Linked DNA regions of Acaryochloris sp. CCMEE 5410. The protein of the gene in region 1 binds, or shares a complex with, the protein of each later gene. Links are inferred from orthologs where the notes say so. Each region holds a gene or a part of one and is shown in the gene's direction. Other genes may lie near its edges.

What was found. Proteins that work in one complex are often made in the same cells at the same time.
Region 2: the proteins of ON05_RS18550 (region 1) and ndhC are in contact, whole or in part, in a cryo-EM structure (PDB 6ZJN), measured with the Thermus thermophilus proteins. The link is inferred for Acaryochloris sp. CCMEE 5410 from one-to-one orthologs. Residues at the interface, in WP_223903221.1 of Thermus thermophilus: Met26, Thr27, Asn29, Gly31, Pro32, His34; in WP_096411116.1 of Thermus thermophilus: Glu45, Ser46, Asn48, Pro50, Ala51, Gly52, Glu53.
Region 3: the proteins of ON05_RS18550 (region 1) and nuoH are in contact, whole or in part, in a cryo-EM structure (PDB 6ZJN), measured with the Thermus thermophilus proteins. The link is inferred for Acaryochloris sp. CCMEE 5410 from one-to-one orthologs. Residues at the interface, in WP_223903221.1 of Thermus thermophilus: Pro35, Ser36, Asp139, Gly141, Ala142; in WP_096411122.1 of Thermus thermophilus: Ala224, Glu225, Gln226, Glu227, Ala295, Trp297, Phe298, Arg299.

Annotation. Positions count from the first base shown.
Region 1 is NZ_AFEJ02000001.1:4,016,369-4,020,690, forward strand. The notes cover bases 732-3,525. They hold ON05_RS18550 (NAD(P)H-quinone oxidoreductase subunit H), read left to right. Parts: upstream 732-1,433; coding sequence 1,434-2,618; downstream 2,619-3,525. Other genes in these bases: gatC (Asp-tRNA(Asn)/Glu-tRNA(Gln) amidotransferase subunit GatC), read left to right, coding at 950-1,240; ON05_RS18555 (bifunctional 2-polyprenyl-6-hydroxyphenol methylase/3-demethylubiquinol 3-O-methyltransferase UbiG), read left to right, coding at 2,676-3,344. In the rest of the region: ON05_RS18540 (CAP domain-containing protein), read right to left, coding at 1-266; ON05_RS18560 (sulfotransferase domain-containing protein), read left to right, coding at 4,094-4,322.
Region 2 is NZ_AFEJ02000002.1:126,158-129,401, forward strand. The notes cover bases 1-2,982. They hold ndhC (photosynthetic/respiratory NAD(P)H-quinone oxidoreductase subunit C), read left to right. Parts: upstream 1-1,301; coding sequence 1,302-1,664; downstream 1,665-2,982. Other genes in these bases: ON05_RS21345 (DEAD/DEAH box helicase), read left to right, coding at 1-1,110; ON05_RS21355 (NAD(P)H-quinone oxidoreductase subunit J), read left to right, coding at 1,740-2,288; ON05_RS21360 (inositol-3-phosphate synthase), read right to left, coding at 2,369-2,982. In the rest of the region: more of ON05_RS21360, read right to left, coding at 2,983-3,244. UniProt on the Escherichia coli protein: NDH-1 shuttles electrons from NADH, via FMN and iron-sulfur (Fe-S) centers, to quinones in the respiratory chain. The immediate electron acceptor for the enzyme in this species is believed to be ubiquinone.
Region 3 is NZ_AFEJ02000001.1:2,663,413-2,666,527, forward strand. What follows is about bases 1-2,853. They hold nuoH (NADH-quinone oxidoreductase subunit NuoH), read left to right. Parts: upstream 1-794; coding sequence 795-1,913; downstream 1,914-2,853. Other genes in these bases: ON05_RS12180 (citrate synthase), read left to right, coding at 1-639; ndhI (NAD(P)H-quinone oxidoreductase subunit I), read left to right, coding at 1,985-2,587; ON05_RS12195 (NADH-quinone oxidoreductase subunit J), read left to right, coding at 2,591-2,853. Also shown: more of ON05_RS12195, read left to right, coding at 2,854-3,115. UniProt on the Escherichia coli protein: NDH-1 shuttles electrons from NADH, via FMN and iron-sulfur (Fe-S) centers, to quinones in the respiratory chain. The immediate electron acceptor for the enzyme in this species is believed to be ubiquinone.

The DNA of each region.
Region 1 (4,322 bases):
GACAATCTGGGATTGAGTTGTAAGGCCGGTAAACCTTGATGTTGGCGTTTTTGATTGATCCGTTGTAAGACCTCAGTCTCCATCTGAGCGATGGTGCTGGATTGAGCAGGTAGAGTTGAGGCACTGGTGCCTAAAGATGGCGTATGTAGGGTTTGGGATAAACTTGGCGTTGCAATAAGGCTAAGGCCTAAGGCCAAGCTGAGAGACCAGCCCCATCGCCTCGCAATAGGCCAATGGCAAGCCTGATGCCCCTGATTGATGTGCATGAATTGATTCCCCCCGGAATAGACAAAAACAGGCAACGATCTGGCTAATGAAATGAGTATGGCAAGTTCATGTTTGCGATCGTGTCTTTGTAAGCCAGACTTTTTGTCCAACTTGCGTATAACTTTGACACCAATAAGTGAAGAACTCGGTAATTCTGACTAGAAAAACCGATAGATGCCCATAGGGAATAACCGACTGATTTTAGAAGTGATCAGTCTACAATTGCGATACTCAGAAATTAGTTGATAAGAGCCTGTCTTACCCTTAGGGTAGACATTTTGGCTTTCTATTTGAACATATAAAAATAATTTAATTTGCAGGACTAAAATAAATTAACTGACAGCTGCTTAGGGTCATCCATCTCAACCTTAGTTATCAGGATAAAATTTAAAATTGTATAGGAGATAACACTATTGGTTTGAGGCTATTCAATTTGTTGAAATAACAAATTAGTTCTCTATTTCTTGCTAAAAATAACCGTAATGTGTGAGGTATGGCTCCCTGAAGGCTTAAGGCTGTCAGTGATCTCGTAAACACTGCAGATCTAGGCTGTATATCGACGAAGTGATTGATGTAGTCTATATTTGCGTCACGCTAAGATGAAGTGAGTTAACTGCCATTCGCTGTGGGACACTCTTATAGAAGTAGAAGTCACAGCTAGCATTACACAGGAGATGCCTTCATGCTGGAGCGTGCAGAAGTCGATAAAGTCGCCCATTTGGCCCGCCTATCCCTCACGGATGCTGAATCAGAACAGTTCACCACTCAGTTAGGGGATATCCTCGACTATTTTGAGCAACTGAGCGAGCTAGATGTGGCGGAGGTCGAGCCAACCACCCGAGCCATTGACGTTAGCAATGTCACCCGCGTTGATAATCTGACTCCCTATGATGATCGAGAGTCTATTCTGGCCTGTGCACCAGCCCAGGAAGATGAGTATTTCAAAGTGCCCAAAATCATGGGTGAAGGTTGATTGGCCAGCGGGTGGACTTCCGAATCGTTGCCCTTTCTCACAAAAATATTTGAATTCCTGGATTAGAGATCTGTACCATAGATAAGGACATACTTCTCCTAGACTGCCTCTAGTGAGTGATGTCGGTTACAAATCAGCAGGCTCCACCATTTTTGGGTTGTAGTCGTTTTCTCAGAAGGAACCGTTACGCAATATGCCAACCATTGAAACCCGCACCGAACCCATGGTCATTAACATGGGCCCTCAGCACCCTTCCATGCACGGGGTTCTGAGACTTATGGTGACCCTAGATGGTGAGAATGTCGTCGATTGCGAACCGGTGATTGGCTATTTGCACCGCGGCATGGAAAAAATTGCCGAGAGTCGCTCCAACATCATGTTCGTTCCCTATGTCAGCCGCTGGGATTATGCGGCAGGCATGTTTAACGAAGCCATCACGGTCAATGCGCCCGAACGCTTAGCCGATATCAAGGTGCCCAAACGTGCCAGCTACATCCGCGTGATTATGCTGGAATTGAATCGGATTGCCAATCACCTGCTTTGGTTGGGTCCCTTCCTCGCAGACGTGGGAGCCCAAACCCCCTTCTTTTACATTTTCCGGGAACGGGAAATGATTTACGACTTGTTTGAAGCCGTAAGTGGCATGCGCTTCATCAATAACAACTACTTCCGTATGGGCGGTGTTGCGGCTGACCTCACCTATGGTTGGGTCTCCAAATGCCTAGACTTTTGTGATTACTTTCTGCCCAAAGTCGATGAGTATGAGCGTCTGATTACGAACAACCCCATTTTTATCCGACGTCTTGATGGTGTGGGTACCATTAGCCGCGAAGATGCGATTAATTGGGGGTTATCGGGGCCGATGCTGCGAGGATCAGGCGTTAAGTGGGATCTGCGTCGGGTTGATCATTACGAATGCTATGACGACTTCGATTGGGAAGTCCAGTGGGAAACCAAAGGAGATTGCCTAGCCCGCTATTATCTGCGGATTCGCGAAATGCGAGAATCCGTCAAAATTATTAAGCAAGCCCTTGAACATCTACCCGGCGGCCCCTACGAAAACTTGGAAGCCAAGCGGATGATGGAAGGCCGCAAATCAGAGTGGAACTCCTTTGAATATCAGTTCTTGGGTAAGAAGCTTGCCCCCACCTTCAAAATTCCAGAGGGTGAACTCTATGCCAGAGTCGAAACGGGTAAAGGTGAACTTGGCATTTATCTAATTGGCGATGAGAATGTCTTCCCTTGGCGATGGAAGATTCGCGCCCCTGATTTCAACAATTTGCAGGTCTTGCCCCAGTTGCTCAAAGGCATGAAGGTTGCTGATATTGTGGCGATTCTGGGTAGTATTGACGTGATTATGGGATCCGTCGATCGCTAAGGACGGCTGCTTAACTTTCCATCGCAAGAGGCTTCTGGCTGAGTGGAGGGTGATCCGATGTCTAACGCATCTAAACGGATTCAAGAGATGCAGACGTATTATCACCATCGTGCTGCTGAGTATGATGTCTCTATGGGCTATGACCAGCCTGAAGGGGTGGCTCAATTAGCCGATGTCATTGAGCGCCTCAGGCAGTTGGTGGCGGGCAAACGAGTGCTAGAGATAGCCTGTGGCCCTGGTTTTTGGACGGAACAGATTTATGATTGCACCCACTCTGTTTTAGCCACGGATTACAACTCAAGTACGTTGGATCAGGCGGCCCTTAAGCAACTTCCCCCTGACAAAGTTCAGTATCAGCAGGCTGATGCTTATCAGCTCGCCAATCTCCCTTGTGATTTTGAGGTTGTCCTCGCGGTAGATTGGTTGGCTCATGTGCCGATGTCAAGAATGCGAGATTTTTTGTGTGGCTTGCATCAGCATGTGCATGGCCAAGTGGTGTTTTGCGATCAGCTTCCGGGTGCTCAATCTTGGACAGGCCAGTACGATGCTGAAGGCAATCATCTACAATCACGGTATTTGAAGGATGATGCCACCTATACCGTCATCAAGCATTTCTTCTCGGATGCAGACATCTCAGCTATATTTTCTGAATTCCAGGTGAATGTTGCGATAGATCGTTATCCTGATGCTCGGAGAATGGTGTTGTCATATGCGTTAACCCCCTAGGCCATTCAGCGCATACTGAGCAGGATAGTATTGCAGCTTGGATAGGCAATCAAAGGGATAGAGCATCTCATCAGGAAGAACTGAGGTAGTGGCACAGGTATGGCCTGTGACTGCCTAGATTCTTTGTAATCGCATCACTATGTTGATCTTTTAGAACGGAATATCCATGTGCGATCGCAAGTGGCTCCAGTATTCATATACCCAGGGCTATGGTTCTGGCGGGTGATGGAAATGTCATGCACTCATGATATTGATTTCGAGTCCTGTACGGACATAATAAGACGCTAAATTTATTTCTACTGCAACAGAAAAACGAGACTTAAAGTTATTCCATTAGAGGAAGCCTATTAAAGTAAATGGGTTGAGCCAATTTAATCAATTATCCAAATAAGTTTGAATATAAAAAGAGATTTTTATCAAGTTGATTAAATAATTTTATTTGTATCAATTAATACAAATAAAGAGTGATTATGACTACAAATTATTTCAGCCCCTTGTCTTACTATATTAAAAATATAATTTCCTTCTATCTGTTGATTCTATTTTGCTCAAGATATTGATCTGTATAGATTATTTATAATCACATCTTAAATCAGGTTTAACCTATGTATACATTAGGATTGAACCTTTTCTTTTGTGCTTTCTCTCCTCAGGATAGCAATGGTTTTGTGTTCAGAATTTAAATGGGCATTGAAAATAATAATCTTGATTAAACAGCCAGTAAATACAATTTTCTCGTTGTAAGTGCTATGAAAATAACACGTATACTGAATAAAATTGATCGACGTTTTCATCCTTCTCATATCTATGCACTTCAGCCAGATCATGATTTGCTGAGAGAGAATAGAACCTATAGAGAAGCGAAAGATATTGTTCTTTTGTCTTATCCCAGATCTGGCAATACATGGCTGAGACGATTGCTAGCTAACTCGATTTTGGAAGCTCAACAATACCCATCTTCCATTCAATCTGATATTC
Region 2 (3,244 bases), on another replicon or contig:
CCTGTTGAAATTAAAATTAAGTCGAAAACGGCAACGGTTTCGACGGTCACCCAGCGTTATTGGCAAGTTCGCGGCCTCAGCAAGCTAGATGCCCTGACCCGCATCCTAGAAGTTGAAGACTTTGAAGCCATGCTGGTCTTCGTTCGCACCAAAGTCATGGCAGCCGAACTAGCTGAGAAGTTAGAGGCGAGAGGATACTCCAGTGCAGTCCTCAGTGGCGATATTAGCCAACCTCTACGGGAAAAAACCATTGAACGAATCAAAGCGGGCCGTTTAGATATCATCGTCGCCACGGACGTGGCAGCTCGGGGACTGGATGTCGAACGAATCAGCCATGTGATTAATTACGACATTCCCTACGATACGGAAACATACGTCCATCGCATTGGGCGCACTGGGCGAGCTGGTCGACAAGGAGATGCCATCCTGTTTGTGTCTTCCCGGGAAAAGCGGATGTTGCGCTCCATTGAGCAGGCCACCCGCCAGCCCATTCAGCCCATGCCAATTCCCAGTCATGCGGATATTGCCGATCGCCGGATTGTCCAGTTCAAGCAGGTGATTACAGACACCATAGAAGATCAGGACCTTGGCTTCTTTGAAGACCTGATCTCCAACTATCAACAAGAACAGGACCTGAGCTTACGAGAAATCGCTGCGTCCCTGGCCTACTTAGTCCAAAAAGATAAGCCCTTGGTCCCCCCCAAAGAAGATTTGTCTTCAGACCCAGGCCATGCGGTTCAAACCAGTAACTGGGCCGCTGATTTGGGTAAGCCTTCCCATCAGCAAATGCAGCTCTTCCGCATTGAGGTGGGTCGCCAACATGAGGTAAAGCCGAAGAATATCGTCGGTGCGATCGCAAATGAAGTCAACCTCGCCCCCCGCTACATCGGTCAAATCAAACTGTTTGATACCTTCAGCACGGTCTATCTACCGGAGTGCATGCCGAAGCCCATTTTTCAACATCTCAAACAGGTTCGAGTCCGGGGGCAGAAGTTAAATATTAGTCTGTGCACAAAAGAGGAGCGATCTAGAAAGCGCTCCGGTAAATCCGTCCACAAAGGTCGCCATAAAAAGCATTCTCACCGCAAAGCAAAGGCTGGCAAAAGCTAAATTCGTCAATCCTTTGTCTTTCTCACTCTGAACAACCCTCAGAATGTAGGGATGAGACAACCACAGGATTGACCTTGATCAGAAAAATCTAAAGCATAGCCTCGGTTTATTTTCCTAAACCCGGGGAATAGGGAAGTCTGACCTTATAATGTTCTACAGAACTCGACGAGAACACATCCAACCTCTACTATATGTTTGCTTTAAGCGGCTACGAATATCTATTAGGCTTCTTACTCCTGTGTAGCTTGGTCCCAGCCTTAGCCCTCAGTGCATCCAAAGTCCTTCGTCCCAGTAACCAAGGGGCCGTTCGGCGGACAACCTATGAATCCGGCATGGAGCCTGTCGGTGGAGCTTGGATTCAATTCAACATTCGCTACTACATGTTTGCCCTGGTTTTTGTCATCTTTGACGTAGAAACGGTCTTTCTCTACCCTTGGGCGGTAGCGTTCCATAAACTAGGTGTTTTGGCCTTTATCGAGGCTCTGATCTTTATTGCCATCCTGATTGTAGGTTTGGTTTACGCCTGGCGAAAAGGAGCCTTAGAGTGGTCCTAGTTAGGTTAGATATCCACTCTTCCTCTTTCAAAAAACGTCTTCTTCATTTTCTAGCGCATATCAAAGGAGCAAACGGTGGCAGAGTCCTCTTCCGAATCAACCCAAGACGAACAATCTGTTGCAGAAGAACAAGCAGCACCCATTATTGAAGCAGGTCCTGTCGCCAAGCATCTTACCCAAGCAGGTTTCAAGGTTGAAGCCCTGGGTGCCGATCATCTCGGCGTAGAAATGATCAAAGTGACCGCTGACCAGCTGGTGGATGTGGCAGCTACTTTGGTCGATGACGGATATAACTATCTCATGTGCCAAGGCGGATATGATTCAGGGCCAGGCCAAGAGTTGGTCAGTATGTATCATCTGCTGAAGCTCAGTGATGATGCAGACCGTCCACCAGAAGTCAGAATTAAAGTTTTTCTCTCTCGAAAAGATCCCCGCGTTCCCTCTCTATATTGGGTCTGGAAAGCCTCTGACTGGCAAGAGCGTGAGTCCTATGATATGTATGGCATCGTCTATGAAGGTCATCCGAATCTGACGCGTATCCTTATGCCTGAAGATTGGGTCGGCTGGCCCCTACGCAAGGATTACATCAGCCCTGATTTCTATGAACTCCAGGATGCTTATTAATCCCGTCTAATTTTCGGTCAAGACGAAAGCCCCGCTGATTAAATCAAGCGGGGCTTTCATTTCTCAAAAATATAGCAATATTAGTCGTCGCGGCGGCCAGCAATAAAATCTTCAGTCATCTCGTAGGCTTCCTGATCCGTAAACTGCTGAGGTGGATGTTTCATAAAGAAAGATGAGGGAGAATGGAGAATTCCACCTTTCTTGGCTTGAAGGGCCAGTTTGCAGCAGCGAATAGCATCAATAGACACTCCGGCAGAATTAGGAGAGTCTTCTACAGACAGGCGAAGTTCCAAATTCATCGGCACATCGCCAAATAGCTTCCCTTCCATGCGGATAAAACAGACTTTATTATCCTGTTGCCAGGACACATAATCGCTTGGCCCCACATGAATATCATGATCTTCTAAGCGATCACCCAAAACCGCCTGAACCGCCTCGGTTTTCGACTCTTTTTTCGAGGCGAGGCGACTGCGATTCAGCATATTCAGAAAGTCTGTGTTACCCCCTGTATTAAGCTGATAGGTTCGCTCTAACTTTACCCCACGCTTCTTAAATAAGTCGGACAGAGTGCGATGGGTAATGGTGGCTCCTAGTTGAGCTTTAATATCATCGCCAACAATGGGGAGGTTATTTTGCTTAAACTTCTCGGCCCACAGGGGGTTACTGGCGATAAAAACCGGAATGCAATTAACAAAGCCAACGCCCGCGTCAATTGCACATTCTGCATAAAAGTTCGTAGCTTCTTCGGAACCGACGGGTAAATAGTTGACGAGAATCTCGGTCCCAGAGTCCTTAAGGGTTTTGACAATATCTGCTTTAGACGGTTCTGCTGCCTGACTGAGAATAAACGTATATTCAGGCTTGTGATCGGTCATATGCTCAGAAAAGCCATCCAAGACTTTACCCATAGAGACTTTGACGCCACTGTCGGGAATATTTGGGCAAAAGACCGTGGT
Region 3 (3,115 bases), 1.4 Mb from region 1 along the record:
CAGGAGCCGGATCCCTTTTTAGCCCAAATCTTTGACACCTGCTTGATCCTGCATGCCGAGCATACAATGAATGCCTCAACCTTCTCGGCTCGGGTCACCGCCTCCACCCTCACCGATCCCTATGCCATTGTGGCTTCAGCCGTGGGCACCTTAGCCGGGCCTTTACATGGTGGAGCCAACGAGGAAGTGATCACCATGCTGGCAGAGATCGGCTCAGTGGAGAATGTCCAGCCTTTCTTAGAAGAGAAGCTCACCACCAAATCTAAAATTATGGGATTTGGGCATCGAGTTTATAAAGTGAAGGATCCCAGAGCAAAGATCTTACAGAAATTAGCCGAACAATTGTTTGACAAAACCGGCGGCGATCCCTCCTATGAAATTGCCCTAGCGTTGGAAAAAGCAGTGGCCGAAAAACTGGGGAGTAAAGGGATTTATCCCAATGTTGATTTTTACTCCGGGCTGGTTTACCAAAAACTGGGAATTCCCACAGATTTATTTACCCCTATCTTTGCGATCGCAAGAGTGGCTGGCTGGTTAGCCCACTGGCGAGAACAGTTGGAAACGAACCGAATTTATCGCCCCAGCCAGGTTTATATCGGCGACCATAGTCTTGCTTATATCCCGCCAGAGAGCCGTTAGAACAGACATAGACTAGAATCAATCCTTTCCTTCAACCCTTAGGGAAATGGATGTCGGAGCATGAAGTTATTCTCCTAGAAACTCGCCTAGGCGTATATACTGGTTTAGGCATCAAGAAACTTTACAAATCATAAATTCAGTAAGAATGGGCGGCAATGAACCCAGGTATTGATCTTGAACAACGCTTTGTTGAAACTTTAATGGAATTGGGGTTAACCCCCGGTGTCGCCAAAACCATTTGGCTTCCGATCCCCATGTTGTTGATGATTATCGGCGCAACGGTGGGAGTCCTGGTTTCGGTTTGGCTAGAACGAAAAATTTCAGCGGCGGCTCAGCAACGGATTGGCCCCGAATATATCGGACCGCTGGGCATCCTAGCGCCAGTGGCAGACGGCATCAAACTCGTCTTTAAAGAAGACATTGTGCCAGCCAATACCGACCCCTGGCTTTTTACGTTAGGTCCCATCCTGGTCGTCATCCCTGTCTTTTTCTCCTATTTGATTGTCCCGTTTGGTCAGAACATTCTGATTACAGACCTAGGGATTGGCATCTTTTTCTGGATTGCCTTATCTAGCATTGCGCCAATCGGTCTGCTAATGGCGGGATATTCCTCCAATAACAAATACTCTTTGCTGGGTGGACTCCGAGCTGCAGCCCAATCCATCAGCTATGAAATCCCACTGGCCTTAGCAGTCTTGGCTGTGGTGATGATGTCCAACAGCCTCAGCACCATTGACATTGTTAACCAGCAATCAGGCTATGGCATCCTCGGCTGGAACGTTATTCGCCAGCCCATTGGGTTTATGTTGTTCTGGATTGCGGCCTTGGCGGAATGTGAGCGTCTCCCTTTTGACTTACCCGAAGCGGAAGAAGAATTGGTCGCCGGTTACCAAACCGAATATGCAGGCATGAAGTTTGCTCTGTTCTATTTGGGGTCCTACGTCAACCTCGTACTGTCCTCAATTTTGGTAGCGGTCCTCTACTTTGGCGGTTGGGACCTTCCTATTCCAGCAACCATGATTGCGGACTGGATTAATGTCGATCCCAACAATGCCATTTTTGAGTTAGTGACGGCTGGCCTAGGCTTGGTAATGACCCTGCTGAAAGCCTATTTCTTCCTGTTCCTAGCTATTTTGTTGCGCTGGACCGTTCCTCGCGTCCGTATTGACCAGCTTTTAGATTTTGGTTGGAAATTTTTACTGCCTGTGGGATTGGTGAATCTCCTTCTAACCGCCGGTCTGAAATTAGCGTTTCCTTTTGCCTTTGGTGGATAGGCACAAGGTAAATTTTCTAAACTTAAAACTAACGCCAGCCTTCATCTGCCGACATCTGAGAGTGAACATCCATGCTCAAGTTTCTGAATCAAGTCACCAGTTACGGAAAAGAATCTTTCCAAGCAGCTCGTTACATTGGCCAAGGTCTAGCCGTGACCTTCGACCATATGAAACGCCGTCCGATTACGGTGCAGTATCCCTATGAAAAGCTGATTCCTTCCGAGCGATTTCGCGGTCGCATTCACTTTGAATTTGACAAGTGCATTTCTTGCGAAGTCTGTGTTCGAGTATGCCCGATTAATCTGCCCGTAGTGGATTGGGAATTCAATAAGGAGATCAAGAAGAAGCAGCTCAAGCACTACAGTATTGACTTTGGGGTCTGTATTTTCTGTGCCAACTGTGTGGAATACTGTCCCACAAACTGTCTCTCGGTCACCGAAGAGTATGAGCTATCGACCTTCGATCGCCATGAGCTGAACTTCGATAACGTAGCGATGGGACGTTTACCCTACAAAGTGACGCAAGATCCAATGGTCACCCCCATTCGCGAGTTTGCTTACTTACCAGAATCAGAAATGGATGGTCATAACGTGGACCATATGGCACCCAGAGCTGGGCAAACCCCCGCCGAGATTGTAGCCAGCACACCGCAACCCGAAACCAAGGAGGGCTAATCAGTGAATCTTGCAGAAGGGGTTCAGCTCGTCTCCCTCATTCTCTTGTCTGTCATGATGCTTGGAGCTGCTTTGGGAGTGGTTCTTTTTGAAAGCATTGTTTACTCAGCGTTTACCCTAGGTGCAGTCTTTATAAGCATTGCGGGTCTCTACATTTTGCTGAATGCAGACTTCGTATCGGCGGCCCAAATCCTGATCTATGTGGGTGCGGTAAACGTCCTAATTCTGTTTGCGATCATGTTGGTCAATAAAACAGAAGACTTTAAACCCTTACCCAGACGCTGGATTCGCAAAGTTTCTACCGCTTTTGTGTCCTTGGCCCTGTTTACCCTGCTGGCAACCATGGTCCTGCAAACCAACTGGCCGGTGGATATGGCCCTCACACCTCCTGCTTCCTCTGTAGAAACTATTGGCATCCATTTCTTCACAGATTATTTGTTGCCCTTTGAATTGGCTTCTATTCTTTTGCTGATGGCCTTGGTCGGTGCAGTCGTCTTAGCCCGCCGGGAAACCATTATTGGTGAAGAA